DNA from 2 places in the Brevibacterium oceani genome. Region 2 is predicted to be linked to the other one. Evidence: predicted binding sites of a transcription regulator. Region 2 holds the regulator's gene; the other holds the start of a gene.

Region 1 (7,271 bases), 340 kb from region 2:
GGTGATGTCCGAGGTGATCTGCTTGAAGATCTCCCGACCGGTGGAGTCGAACTTGAGGTTGACGGCCGGCTGGTTGGTCTGGACGCCGTTGGCCCCCGACTGGTATCCGGCGCTGGCGTCGGCGAGGTGGTCACCGGAGAGTTCGACGGGACCGAGGATGTACTTCGCCTGGCCGTCCTCGGAACACGCGACGACCGGTTTGTCGGCGGGCTGCTGCTGACCGCCCGTGCGGTTCTTCTTATTCGAACAGTCGAGCTCGCTGTACTTCTTGATGATCGACTCGGTCTGCCATTCGCTGGTGTCCTTCTCCGGGTCGAACAGCGGCCGCGGGGTCGAGTCGGTGACCTTCGTGTCATCGCTCGATCCGCTGCCCTCGGTCTTCTCCGAGGCGGGTTCGCTCGCCGATCCCGAGGACTCTTCACCGGTCGATGACGTCTTGTCCGAGTCCTTCGCCGAGGTGGTTCCGCCCGGTTTGGCGACCTCGCCGCCGCCGGACGGAGCCTGGTCCTGCCCCTGTGTGTCGCCCTGAGAGCCCTGACCCTCGCCCTGCGATGCGGAGTCGCCTCCGGTGAGGTCTTCGATCCGCTTGCGCTCTTCGTCGCTCAGTCCGTCATCGGAACCAGAGGAATCGCCTTTGTCGCTGCTTTCGCCGCTTTCCTCCTGCTCCTTCTGGATCTGCTCCTGGGACCGCGGGTCTCCGACGAGCGCGACTCGTCGGAAGACCAGCTGTGCGGACGAGCGAACCAGGTTCCGGGTCTCCTCATCGGGGTTGCCAGGGAGGTTGACGACGATGTTGCGATCGCCCTGCGTCGTGATCTCCGCTTCGGAGACACCCGTCGAGTCGACGCGCTGACGGATGATCGCCACGGCCTGATCGAGCTGCTCCTTGCTGATGTCCGTATCCTTCGACACCTGCGGTTCGAGGATGATCGATGTTCCGCCTTCGAGGTCGAGGGCGAGTTTGGGACTCGCCGTGGCATTCGACCAGATGACGCCCGCGGCGATGACGCCGGCGAGGACGAGGGTGACGATCACCAGCCACAGGAAGCGCAGACCAGGGCGTGGCTTTTCTTCGATATCGGACACGTTTCAGCTTTCGATCGGGAGCAGAGTGCGCGGTCGGATCAGTTCTTCTTGTCGGTGTCCGAATCGGTCGAATCGGCCTCATCGACGTCCGAATCGATCTCGGCGGCGTCATCGGCCCCGTCGGATTCGGCAGCGGACTCGTCGGAGACAGAAGCCTCGACGTCGGAGTCTGCGTCGGCCGGCTCGACTGCTGTGTCATCCGCCCCTGCGATCGTGTCGCTCGATTCGGCCACGTCTGTGCTCTCGGAATCGATGTCGGAGTCCTTCTCGGCACGCTTGCGAGCGTTCATGGCGTCGAGTTCGGCATCGGTGATGGCGGGCTTCTCGCCATCGGTCTCCGCTGCGGCACCCTCGGCATCGGCGGCAGAAGCGTCAGCGGCTGGGGCGTCGGCTGCGGGCGCGTCGACGGCGGTCGCTGCCTCGGGGTTGTCGATCTGGCCGATGGCCTGACGGTGGACGCGCAGAACCGTGCCGGGACCTGATTCGATGGTCACCTGGTTGTTCTCCTCATCGATCGAGAGGACCGTTCCGAAGACACCGAAGGTCGTCATCACGGTAGCGCCGGGCACGAGGCCCGATTTGATCTGCTCCGCACGCGCTTTCTGCTTACGCCGAGAATTGAACAGGAAAAAGATCAGCAGCGCGGCAAGCGCAAGAGGGATCAGCAAATCCACAGATATCAGCCTTTCATAGGAATGAACCAGTGATCCAGCTTAGTGCGTCCTCACTGCCCATGGCGAACTCAATTGCCGGGTTCAGTACTCATAGTTTGCTGGGATCTGCATTTCCAGGTGCTTCCAGGCAGCCGCAGTGGCCACTCGCCCCCGTGGGGTGCGGCTGATGAGCCCCTCCCGCACGAGGTACGGCTCTGAGACGGTTTCGACGGTGTCGGCCTCTTCGCCGACGGAGACCGCAAGGGTCCCCAAACCCACCGGTCCCCCGCCGAAGCGCTTGCACAGCACATGCAGGACCGAGCGGTCGAGGCGGTCGAGGCCGAGCCCGTCGACTTCGTAGACCTCCAGCGCGTTGAGGGCAGCGTCGAGATCGATGACGCCGGTGCCGCGCACCTGGGCCCAGTCGCGGACTCGGCGGAGCAGCCGGTTGGCGATGCGCGGGGTGCCGCGGGAGCGGGTGGAGATCTCTTTGAGCCCGGCAGGCTCGGCATCGATGCCGAGCATCCGCGCCGAACGGTGGAGCACGGTGAGCAGATCGGCACTCGAGTAGAAGTCGAGCAGTGCGGTGAAGCCGAAGCGATCGCGCAGCGGTGCCGGCAGCAGACCGGATCGGGTGGTGGCCCCGACGAGGGTGAACTGCGGCAGGTCGAGCGGGATCGCGGTGGCACCGGGGCCCTTGCCGACGATGACATCGACGCGGAAGTCCTCCATCGCCACGTAGAGCATCTCCTCGGCGGCTCGAGCCATCCGGTGGATCTCATCGATGAAGAGGACTTCACCCTCCTCGAGGGAGGAGAGGATCGCCGCGAGGTCTCCGGCGTGCTGCACGGCCGGACCGGAGGTCACGCGCAGGCTCGAGTTCATCTCGTGGGCGATGATCATCGCCAGAGTGGTCTTGCCGAGTCCGGGAGGTCCGGAGAGCAGAACGTGGTCGGGGGCCTTCTGCCTGGCCTTCGCGGCGTCGAGGACGAGGGAGAGCTGTTCGCGCACCTGCGGCTGGCCGATGAAGTCGGCCAGGCCCTTCGGGCGCAGGGCCGCCTCGGCGTCGCGTTCAGCGGTCTCGGCGCGCCCGGAGACGAGCCGGCCGCGTTCGGCCCCGGTCATCCCCTGGTCGCCGAAGTCCATCTCATAGGACTCGGCGTCGAAGCGGCCTGCGTGCTCGGATCCGGATGTCATTTGCGCGCACCCAGGACCTTGAGCGCGGCCTTGAGGATGACGGAGGTGCCGGCCTCGGCTCCGGTCTCCTTGACGACCTCGGCCACGACCTCCTCGGCCTGTGCTTCCTTCCAGCCGAGCCCGACGAGCGCGTCGACGACCTGCTGGTTCTCGCCGCCGAAGGACAGGGGCGGTCCGGGCGCGGAGGCGGAGAGCTTCGGCAGCTTGTTCTCGAGTTCGAGAATGATCCGCGAGGCGCCCTTCTTCCCGATGCCCGGCACCTTGGTCAGGGCGTTCGCATCCTGTGAGGCGATCGCCGCGGAGAGTTCGTCGGGGCCCATCACGGACAGGATGGCCATCGCGAGTCGGGGGCCGATTCCGGAGATGGACAGAAGGACCTCGAAGGTGTGGTTCTCATCCTCGGTGGCGAATCCGTAGAGGGTCAGCGAGTCCTCCCGCACCACGAGGCTGGTGACGAGTTCGATCTCCGCTCCGTGGCGGGTGTGCGTGAGGGTGTCCGGGGTGACGTGGACCTTGCGGCCGACGCCGTAGGTGAGGACGACGAGGTGGTCAGCTGCGATCCGATGCACCGTACCGCTGAGGAAACTGATCACGAACTGCCTTTCGAGTGGGAACACGTGTACGAATACACCCTAGCAGGAGCCGTGTGTCCCGCCGGGTGCGGCACGCCCGCACGCCGGCGTCGAGGCGTGCGGCTATTTTGCTCGGCGCATCGCCTCGGCCCACTGCTGCTGGGCCTTCGTCAGCCCCGATCCTTCCCGACCGGCGGACTTGCGCTGGGTGAGATCCTTGTTCTGCCCCGGGGTGGATTGGGCCGACAGCGCCCCTCTCCAGGAATGGCAGATGGCGATCGCCAGGGCATCGGCGGCGTCGGCGGGCTTCGGCGGTGCCTCGAGTCCGAGGATCCGCGTGACCATCGTCGTCACCTGCTTCTTGTCGGCTCGACCGGAGCCGGTGATCGAAGCCTTGACCTCGGAGGGAGTGTGCATGGCCACGGGCAGTCCGCGGCGGGCGGCCAGTCCCATCGTCAGCCCGGAGACCTGGGCGGTGCCCATGATCGTCGAGACGTCGTTGCGGGCGAAGACCCGCTCGATCGCGACCATGTCCGGACGGTACTCGTCCAGCCAGGTGTCGAACGCCTCGGCGATGGCGCCGAGGCGGAGGTCGACGGAGTCCGCGGACGGTGTCCGCAGGACGTCGACGGCGACCATTCTCGCCTTCCGCGCGGGCAGGGTGTCGATGACACCCAGCCCGCAGCGGGTCAGGCCGGGGTCAACGCCGAGGATGCGCATCAGGCATCGAGTTCGGCGAGGACCTCGTCGCTGACGTCGGCGTTCGAGTACACGTTCTGGACCTCGTCGCTGTCTTCGAGTGCGTCGATGAGGTTGAAGACCTTCTGCGCGGTCGCCGCGTCGAGGCTGACCTCGAGTTCGGGGACGAACGAGGCCTCGGCCGAGTCGTAGTCGATTCCGGCGTCGACGAGGGCCGTACGAACGTCAACGAGGTCGGTGGCCTCACAGATGATTTCGAACTTGTCGCCCGATTCCTTGACCTCTTCGGCGCCGGCATCCATCGTCGCCAGCAGCACGGCCTCTTCGTCGGTCTCCTCCGCATTGACGGTGATGACGCCCTTGCGGTTGAAGTTGTACGTCACCGATCCGGGGTCGGCCATCGAGCCGCCGTTGCGGGTCACGGCCACACGCACTTCGGAGGCCGCACGGTTGCGGTTGTCCGTGAGGCATTCGATGAGCAGTGCCACGCCGCCCTGGGCGTAGCCTTCGTACATGATCGTCTCGTAGTTGACTGCCGAGCCGTCGAGTCCGCCGCCGCGCTTGACCGCGCGGGTGATGTTGTCGGCGGGAACCGAGTTCTTCTTCGCCTTCTGGATCGCGTCGAAGAGCGTCGGGTTGCCGTCGGGATCAGGTCCACCGTTGCGAGCGGCAACCTCGATGTTCTTGATCAGCTTGGCGAAGAGTTTGCCGCGCTTGGCATCGATGGCAGCTTTCTTGTGTTTAGTCGTTGCCCATTTGGAATGACCTGACACTGGTGTTCCTTCCTGTAGTTCAGCCTCTCAAGTCTATATGCTCGCAGAGGCGCTCTGCTCCCTGCCCATCGTCACCGGCGGCTGCCGGGGACCATGGGCGCTCAGTCGATGACCAGCGGAACTTCGGGCACGGAGCCCGTCGTGGCCAGATCGATCAGGCCGAGCAGGTTCTTCGGGTAGATCGTCTCCGTCGTCGACATCAGGTCCTCACGTGTCCACCAGCGGAATTCGAGGAGGCTGCGCTTCTCGATGTCCGTCCACACCGCGTCCTCGAGTTCGATGTCCTCGGTCGTGCGGAAGGCGAAGTAGGTCTCGAGCTGCCGCAGCTTCTTCTCGGTGAATTCGAAGACTTCGTCGCGCGTGGCCAGGGGGCCGATGAGTTCGTGGGGTTCGCATTCGATCCCGGTCTCTTCGGCGAGTTCGCGTGCGGCGGTCTGTGCGGCGGATTCGCCGAGTTCGGAACCGCCGCCGCAGGTCATCCACCACTGGTGGCTGGGCGTGAGCAGATCCTGGGCTCGAATCAGGAGAACCTCGTCGCGCTCATTGAGTAATACGACCCGTGAGGCTTTACGAGGTTTCATGGTTCTCCAGTGGTCGACGGCGAGGGGAGGCAAGTGTTTGCAGAATAGTGATGCTGGGGGTTTTCGGCAAGAGCCCGAAGTGGGCCCAGAGAACGATATCGGCATCGGGGTCTTCCCTCCAAGTCGGGAAGGCTCTCGGACGGAGATACACTCTCGGACGCAGACTCACGACGGAGTCGGTGGATCGCCACGGCGGCGCTGCGGGAGTTCATGGGTTCAGTCGGCGGGTGCGGCACCGGCGACACCGGCGGCATCGCTCTCACCCGCGGCGGCCTGCCCCGCAGCGGCATCGCCCGGGCCGGTCTCAGCACCGGCCAGATGTCGGTCCCACCAGTCGAGGATCGCTTCGAAGCGCTGCCGGCGATGGCGCGGCTGTCCTGACCGGGAGAGTTCGTGGTTCTCTCCGGGGAAGACGAGCATCTCGGTCTCCACGCCGGCGCGCTGCAGAGCCGCATAGTACTGCTGGGCCTGTTCGAAAGGACAGCGCAGGTCGAGTTCCGAGTGCATCACCAGCGTCGGAGTTCCCACCTTGTCCGCATGAGCCAGAGGTGACTGCCGTTCGATCGCCGCTCGGCTGCGGGTCGTGTATTCCTCGGTGAAGAAGCGTCCGATGTCCGAGGTGCCCACGAAGCTGTCCGGGTCGAGGTATCCGCGTTCGACGATCGCGGCGCGGAAGCGGTGATCGGCAGCGATGGTCATCGCGGTGAGGTAGCCGCCGTAGGATCCGCCCTGGATGCCGAGGCGATCGGCGTCGAGGTCCGGATTCGCCGCCAGCGCGTGGTCGAGCACGGCGAGGACGTCGGACATGGCCGGCGCCGCCATGTCGCCTTGGACGGCGGTCCCCCAACTGCGGGTGCGACCGCCCGAACCGCGCGGGTTCGAATACACGACCGCGTATCCGGCCGAGGTGAGCACCTGAGTCTCGTCGAACCAGGAGTGGGTGTACTGCGCGAAGGGTCCGCCGTGGATGTTGAGGATGACCGGGAACGGTCCCTCACCCTGCGGCTTCGCCAGCCAGCCGGTGATCGTGCCGCCTTCGCCGGGCACTCGCAGCACTTCGGGAAGCACGGAGTTCGCCGGCGCGGGATGCTGCAGGTCGATGACGGGGAGATCCACCGCCGAGGTGGTGCTGAGGTCGAGGCGTCCGAGCACTGCCGGGGATTCCGGGGTGGACCCGGTGAAGACGAGGGTGCCCGCGCCTGTGCCGGCGTCGTCGGCCGTCTCGAAGCCAGCAACGTCGAAGCCGGTGATAACGGTCGTGTCGTCGCTGAGGAAGGTCAGTTCGTCGAGCCCGAGACCCGCGGCTCCGAGGTCGATGCGCACGAGGCGGGAGGCTCCGTCGGAGTCGACGACGACGATCGCCTCTCCCCCGTTGATCTGCGGACGGATCGGGGCCAGGGCCACGGTCTCGGGATCGGTCAGCCGCCTCGTCGATCCGGTGTGAAGGTCATGGACGAAGAGTCCGGGCATCTGCCCGACGAAGTCGAGTTCGTCCCGGGTCAGGGCGTTGCCGAGCAGCAGCACGGTGTCCTCGTCGATCCACACGTGCAGGCTCACGTCCATCGGCGGCAGGTCGAGCGGGCGTGACTCCTCGAGGCCGAGCAGCCACACGGTGCTGCGCAGATCGGGCCGCCCGTGATCGGGTTCGACCGCGGCGATCACGCTCGCCCAGTGTCCGCCCGGGGAGAACTGCGGGTCGTGCACATCGGA
Region 2 (7,271 bases):
GGGGCGGCTGATGACGGGGTCGGGGTCGCCGGGTTTGGGGCGGTCGTTGGGGTCGACGTTGTCGCCGAGGCGGCGGTCGCGGAATCCGGCTGCTGTAAGAGAATGCTCGGGTCCTCGGCGAGGATGTCGTCGATCGTGCGCAGGAACGCCTCGGTCTCTTCCTCGGTGCCGGCATTGACGCGGGCGTGTCCGTCGATGCCGATGTCACGGATGAGCACTCCGCGGTCGAGCAGCTTCTGCCACAGCTCGGCCGGGGAGGAGATGTTGCCGAAGAGGACGAAGTTCGAATCGCTGTCATGGACGCGGAATCCCACCTCGGCGAGGTGGGCGGACATCCGGTTGCGGGAGTCGATGAGTCGGTCGACGTTGCCCAGCAGCACCTCGGCGTGTTCGAGTGCGGTGCACGCGAGGACCTGCGTGATCTCGGAGAGGTGATACGGCAGGCGGACGAGGCGGAGGACGTCGATGAGTTCGGGGGCGGCGATCGCGTAGCCCAGTCGCAGACCCGCGCAGGCGAAGGCCTTGCTCATGGTGCGGGAGACGACGAGGCGCGGATGGCCTGCCAGCAGGGTCATTGCCGATGACTTCGCGGGTCGGGAGAACTCCGCATACGCCTCATCGACGATGACGATGCCCGAGCAGTTGTCGTAGGCGGCTTCGATGACGTCGAGGCCGATCGAAGTGCCGGTCGGGTTGTTCGGGGTGCAGAGGAAGACGATGTCGGGATCGACGCGTGCGACCTCGGCGGCGACAGAGTCCGCGTCGAGGGTGAAGTCGCCCTTGCGCGCCGAGTCCTGCCAGGTGGCCCCGGTCCCCGTGGTGATGAGCGGGTGCATCGAATACGACGGGGTAAAGCCGAGCACGGTGCGACCCGGTCCGCCGAAGGCCTGGACGATGTGGCTGAGGACTTCGTTCGAGCCGTTGGCGGCCCAGATCATGTCGGGGGTGAGTTCGACCGTGTCGCCGGCACGGTCGTTGACGCCGTCGAGGTAGGTCACGAGGTGTTCGCGCAGCGCGGTGAACTCGCGGTCGGGATACCGGTTGAGACCGGCATAGTGGTCCTCGACTGCGGAGCGCATGCTGTCGACGACGATTTCGGGCAGCGGATAGGCGTTCTCGTTGACGTTGAGCTGGACCGGCACGTCGAGGTGCGGCGCCCCGTACGGCTTGAGTCCGACGAGGTCCGAACGCACTGGCAGAGATTCGATGTTTCCCACGCGATCAGTCTACCGAGAGACACCGTTCGACCACGCGGCGGGTCGGGCCGCGAGACGCCGAGATGGCGAACCTGCCAGGCTCAGTCCGTAACTGCCGACCTCGGGCCTGCCTGACCCAGGGCAGACGGATACACGTCCGACGCCGACCCGATATGGCCCGGTCCGGCGCCCGCCGGGCCGAGGCCGGGTACGGCCTCAGCTGACGGGAACGTCGAGGGTCTGTCCGGGGTGGACGGTCGGGGTCGAGAGATGGTTGATCTCGATGATGTCGGACACGACATCACGGGTGTCGCGGTCGATGCCGAGGTTCGCCGCCACGGTCCACAGCGATTCGCCGTCGCCGACGACGACCGAGTCGGCGGCGATGCCGACGCTCTCGGATTCCGTCTCGGCCACAGCGGCGGCCGAGAACGACTGAGTTGCCAGGAAGAGTGCTCCGCCGATGACGACGAGAGCAATGAGCAGAGTTCTGAGCAGGCGCACCGCCTGACGTCCACGAGTGGTCAGGCGCAGTCCTGTGTTCTGTGCAGACATCGCATTACCTCTTTCATCCGTACGATTCCACCAGTAATCGGTAGAACGTCTGTTCTATTCAACATGCCAATCGAACAAATGTCCAGTCCGACTCGAACATCTATGCGACAATGAGAGGGAACCAGCGTTGTTGATTGATCTGTCAGAACCATCTCAGTCGGCACTGACACGAGATTCTCCGCAGCGGAGAACACGGTGTTCATCGGCAGGGAATAGAACGAAGGGGAACGAGCAATGGTTCAGAACAAACGAGGCAGAGGCAGGCCTCGCAACGAGGATGTCGCCAGCGAGATCGCTGCCGCCCGCAGCGATGACGAAGTGGTGCGGATCCCCGAGGGTTCGACCGGTGAGGGCGATTTCCGCCTCTCCCCCAGGCAGCGTCTCGTGCTCGAGACCATCGAACGCGCTGTCGTCGCCAACGGCTACCCGCCGAGCATGCGTGAGATCGGCAAGGCCGCCGGACTCGCCTCGCTCTCGAGCGTCGCCCACCAGCTCTCACAGCTCGAACGCCTCGGCTACGTCCGTCGCGATCCGAAGCGCCCGCGTGCCATCGAGGTGGTCAACCCCTTCGAAGAGGAGGAGGCGGAGCGCGCGAAGTTCGAGGAGCTGTCGAACAACACGGTGCAGGTCCCGGTCGTCGGTCGCATCGCCGCGGGCGGTCCGATCCTCGCCGAACAGGAGGTCGACGATGTCTTCTCTCTGCCGACCCAGGTCGTCGGCTCGGGCGAGATGTTCCTGCTCAAGGTCGTCGGCGATTCGATGATCGAGGCGGCCATCTGCCACGACGACTGGGTGGTCGTGCGCAAGCAGCACACCGCGGACAACGGTCAGATCGTCGCTGCCCTCCTCGACGGCGAGGCGACGGTGAAGACGCTCAAGCGCAAGGCCGGTCAGCAGTGGCTGATGCCGCAGAACGAGAACTACGAACCCATCGACGGCACCTACGCCCAGATCATGGGCCTCGTCGTCGCGGTCATCCGCCGCCTCTGACCCGCCCTCCGGCGAGAGCCACTCCCGCCGCTGAATCGAACGCCCGCGACCACTCGGTCGCGGGCGTTCGTGCTATTCCGGCTCAGCGTCGGCGGGCTACTCTGACTCAGCCTCGGCGAGGCGGCTCAGGCTCGTGCGCACGAGCTGCGCGTTCGTCGTCGGCCACATCGGCGGCATCGAGTTGACGAGGAACCCGGCATAGCGTGCCGAGCGCAGCCGTGAGTCGAGGACGGCGACGACTCCCCTGTCACCGGTCGAGCGGATGAGCCTACCGGCACCTTGGGCCAGTCGCAGGGCGGCATGGGTCGCGGACACGGCCATGAAGCCGTTGACCCCATGCTGATCGGCGTCCCTTGCCCGCGCCTGCATGAGCGGGTCATCGGGGCGGGGGAACGGCAGCCGGTCGATGATGACGAGTCGGTTCGTCCGACCCGGCACATCGACGCCCTGCCACAGCGACATCGTGCCGAACAGGCACGTCTGGTCGTCAGCAGTGAACTGGGAGACGAGTGCGGGCAGACCGTCATCGCCCTGGAGCAGAATCGGGAAGTCGAACTTGTTCCGCAGGTGCTCGGCTGCCGCGTTCGCCGCGGCACGGGAGGAGAACAGGCCGAGAGCTCCGCCGTTCGAAGCCCTGACGAGTTCTTCGAGCTCGGTCAGCGTCTCCTCGCTCAGCCCGCTGCGACCGGGTTTGGGCAGGTGGGAGGCGACGTAGAGGATGCCCTGCTTGCCGTAGTCGAAGGGCGAGCCGACATCGAGGCTGTCCCATTTCGGCGCATCGGGGCCGAAGAGTCCCAGCGAGGCTGCGACCGCGTCGAAGTTCCCGCCCAGGGACAGGGTCGCCGAGGTGGCCACGACCGTGGATTCCTCGAAGATGCCGTTGCGCATGGTTCCGGCCACGCTCAGGGGTGCGACGACGAGGTTCGTCGTCTCCTTCTCTCTGAACGTCGACCGTGAGAGCCAGATGACGTCGTTCTTGCCCGGATCGCAGAAGCGTTCGGCGAGTTCGAAGATCTCCTGGCAGCGGGCCTTGGCCATCTGCCGTCCGGCGTCGGCCTCTTCGGTCTTCCCGCCGATGTCGTTGATGATCTGACGTGCGGAGTCGCGGATCTGTGCCAGTGCCAGTCCGAGCGCCTCGCTCATGTGCAGGATGAGCCCCTCGGGCACCGAGGACTGAGCGCGTTCGAGTGCCGCCGCCGCGGAGTCGAGCAGGGACACGACGCCGTCCTGGACCGTGGTGTGTTTGCGGACCGAGGAGGTAGCGGCCGAGAGCATGCTCGTGTTGATCTGACCCGACAGGGCGTTCGTCACCCGGTCCTTGAGTTCGTGCGCCTCGTCGATGATGATGACGTCGTGGTCGGGCAGCACGTTCGACTCACCGAAGGCGTCGATGGCGAGCAGGGCGTGGTTGGTCACGACGATGTCGGCCTCGGCGGCCTTGTTGCGGGCGATCTCGGCGAAGCATTCGGTCACCAGCGGGCAGTTCGCGCCGAGGCAGTCGAAGGCGTTGACGGACACCTGTGACCAGGCACGGTCGCTGACGCCGGGCAGGAGGTCGTCGCGGTCACCGGTGTCGGTGGTCTTCTCCCAGGTGCGGATCCGTTGGATCTCCTCCCCCAGGCCCGATCGTTCGGAGGGTTTGCGCCCCGCCTCGGCGTCGGCACCGAGGTCGAAGAGCATTCCCTCGCCCTCGTCCGGGTAGCCGCCGGAGAGCTTGTGCTTGCACACATAGTTCCGGCGCCCCTTGAGCAGAGCGGCCCGTGGCAGCGGATCGAGATCCTTCTTCACGGCCTTGAACAGTCGCGGCAGGTCGCGGTGGATGATCTGCGTCTGCAACGCCAGGGTCGCCGTGGACACGACGACCTTGCCGCCGGTGCGGGTGACGTATTCGGCCGCGGGGACGAGGTAGGCCAGGGACTTTCCCGTGCCCGTGCCGGCCTGGACGAGAAGGTGGATTCCCTTGTCCACCGCCGAGGCGACCGCTTGGGCCATCTCCTGCTGACCGGTGCGTGTCGAACCGCCGATCGCCCCGACAGCCGACTCGAGGAGCTCTTCGACCGTCACTGATCGATGACCAGGTCCGGACGCTGGAATTCACGCAGCTCGTCGACGATTTCGGCCGGGACCTTCGCCTGCAGGCTCGTGCCCTCCGCGCCGTGTTCTTCGTGTTCGACGGTGCCGAGAGCGTAGATCTTCGACACGAGGTCCCCGCGCTCATATGGAATGAGCACGGTGATGTCGATGTCGGGGGCGGGCAGGCGCTCCTCGATGGCTTCGACGAGTCCGTCGATTCCGTTCTCCGCGACCGCGGAGACGAACTGCGCCTGCGGATATTCCGCGCGCAGACCGGTGATCACAGCCTCCTCGGCGAGGTCGGACTTGTTGAACACGAGCAGCTCGGGGATCTCTTCGGTCTCGACGTCCTTGAGGACGTCGCGCACGGCCTGGATCTGTCCGTGCGGATCCGGGTGGGAGGCGTCGACGACGTGGAGGAGGAGATCCGAGCCGGCGGCCTCCTCCAGGGTCGAGCGGAAGGCTTCGACGAGCTGGTGGGGCAGGTTGCGGACGAAGCCGACGGTGTCGGTGTAGGTGAAGGTGATGCCGTCGGCGGTCCGGGCCTGTCTCACGGTCGGATCGAGGGTCGCGAACAGGGCGTTCTGCACCATCACCTCGGCGTCGGTGAGGCGATTGAGCAGGGAGGACTTGCCGGCGTTCGTGTACCCGACGATCGCGACGGAGGGCACATGGTTCCGCGCGCGGTTCTTCCGCTTCGTCTCCCGCGATGGGGCCATGTTCGCGATCTCACGGCGCAGCTTCGACATACGGGTGCGGATGCGGCGGCGATCGAGCTCGATCTTCGTCTCACCGGGTCCGCGGGAGCCGATTCCGGCACCGCCGGCGACACGGCCGCCGGCCTGACGGGACAGCGATTCGCCCCAGCCGCGCAGGCGGGGCAGGAGGTATTCGAGTTGGGCGAGTTCGACCTGGGCCTTGCCCTCACGGGACTTCGCGTGCTGGGCGAAGATGTCGAGGATGAGGGCCACACGGTCGACGACCTTGATCTTGATGACGTCCTCGAGTCCGCGCCGCTGGCTGGGGGCGAGTTCGGAGTCGATGATCACGGTGTCGGCACCGACGGCGGCGACGATCTCGGCGAGTTCCGCGGCCTTGCCCTTGCCGAGGTAGGTGCCGGGGTCCGGCTTGTCACGGCGTTGGATGAGCGCGTCGAGGACCTCGGAGCCGGCGGTCTCGGCCAAAGCTGCGAGCTCACGAATCGAGTTCTCGGCCTCGGCCTGAGTGGTGTTCCAGATTCCGGCGAGCACGACGCGCTCGAGCCTGATCTGACGGTATTCGACCTCGGTGACATCTTCGAGCTCGGTGGAGAGTCCGGCCACACGGGTGAGTGCGGCACGTTCGGCGAGGTCGAACTGGTCGTCCTCGTGGGTGGTGTCATGATCGCTCAGCGCCTGGGCGCTGCGGGAGAGCACACGGTCGAGCATCGCGTCGCGACGCTCCTTGTCTTCAGACGTCATTCATTCCTTTGTTCGTGTACCGCCCGCACGTGACAAAGCGTGCGGGGGTCGTCATTCTTCGCACCGGCGGTGGTGCTGTGCACCAGAGACGGTGTCTATCAATTCTCCCACAGCCGTCTAGACTGAAGTGGTGTCAGAGCACTATTTCACCGAATCGCCGAGCAGCGAGGCCAAGACCCGGCAGTTGAGCCTCGATCTGGGCGGCCATGATGTCACCGTCGAAACCGTATCAGGCACCTTCTCACCCACGCGCCTCGACCTCGGCACGGCCGTGCTGCTGCGGCATCTGCCCGAGCCTCCGGCCGGGGATGTGCTCGACCTCGGCTGCGGTTGGGGGCCGATCGCGTTGCATACGGGACTGCAGGCCACCGACGCCGAGGTGGACGTGCGGGTGTGGGCACTCGACGTCAATTCCCGGTCACTTGAGACGACCGCGGCCAATGCCCGCAGGTTGGGTCTCGATTCGATCCGCACCGTCACCGCCGATGAGATCCCCGCTGATCTGCAGTTCGCCGCGATCCGGTCCAATCCCCCGATCCGCATCGGCAAGGAGGCGCTGCACGAACTGCTCGAGACGTGGTTGCCGCGCTTGGCGCCGGACGGTCGCGCGGATCTGGTGGTGTCGAAGAATCTCGGCGCCGATTCCCTGCAGAAGTGGATCGCAGGGATGCTGGGCGACGGGTTCGAGGTCACACGAACGGGGTCATCGAAGGGCTTCCGCGTGCTCACCGTCAACCGCGACTGATCTCAGCTGATCGTGCCGCTGGCGACGAGGACGGCGGGTCCGGCGAGGCTGACGCGGCCGCTGGTGCCTTCGGGGTTCGGATCGATCTCGATGCGCAGCTGGCCGCCGGGGACGTCGACTCGCCACTGCAGCGGTGACTTCTCTCCTGCCCAGTGGTGGGCGGCGATCGCGGCGGCGCAGGCTCCGGTGCCGCAGGAGCGGGTTTCGCCGACGCCGCGTTCGAAGACGCGCATGCGCAGGGCGCCCTCTCCC

Evidence for each region. The regulator LexA, encoded in region 2, represses DNA repair genes until DNA is damaged. The targets are predictions, from matches to a motif close to TCGAACANNTGTTCGA.
Region 1: ruvA (Holliday junction branch migration protein RuvA) is a predicted target of LexA. The motif match lies at 3,546-3,561, and genes of this name have one in related genera.

What each region holds. Positions count from the first base shown of each region.
Region 1 is NZ_CP072846.1:2,319,313-2,326,583, forward strand. Features, by position in the region: gene secD (protein translocase subunit SecD) at 1-1,086, opposite strand, end outside; gene J9314_RS10325 (preprotein translocase subunit YajC) at 1,125-1,760, opposite strand; gene ruvB (Holliday junction branch migration DNA helicase RuvB) at 1,842-2,885, opposite strand; gene ruvA (Holliday junction branch migration protein RuvA) at 2,933-3,529, opposite strand; gene ruvC (crossover junction endodeoxyribonuclease RuvC) at 3,632-4,228, opposite strand; gene J9314_RS10345 (YebC/PmpR family DNA-binding transcriptional regulator) at 4,228-4,980, opposite strand; gene J9314_RS10350 (NUDIX hydrolase) at 5,082-5,561, opposite strand; gene J9314_RS10355 (S9 family peptidase) at 5,778-7,271, opposite strand, start outside.
Region 2 is NZ_CP072846.1:2,660,281-2,667,551, forward strand. Features, by position in the region: gene J9314_RS11825 (histidinol-phosphate transaminase) at 1-1,217, opposite strand, end outside; gene J9314_RS11830 (LysM peptidoglycan-binding domain-containing protein) at 1,413-1,751, opposite strand; gene lexA (transcriptional repressor LexA) at 1,986-2,741, shown strand; gene J9314_RS11840 (ATP-dependent DNA helicase) at 2,838-4,805, opposite strand; gene hflX (GTPase HflX) at 4,802-6,274, opposite strand; gene J9314_RS11850 (class I SAM-dependent methyltransferase) at 6,405-7,019, shown strand; gene dapF (diaminopimelate epimerase) at 7,022-7,271, opposite strand, start outside.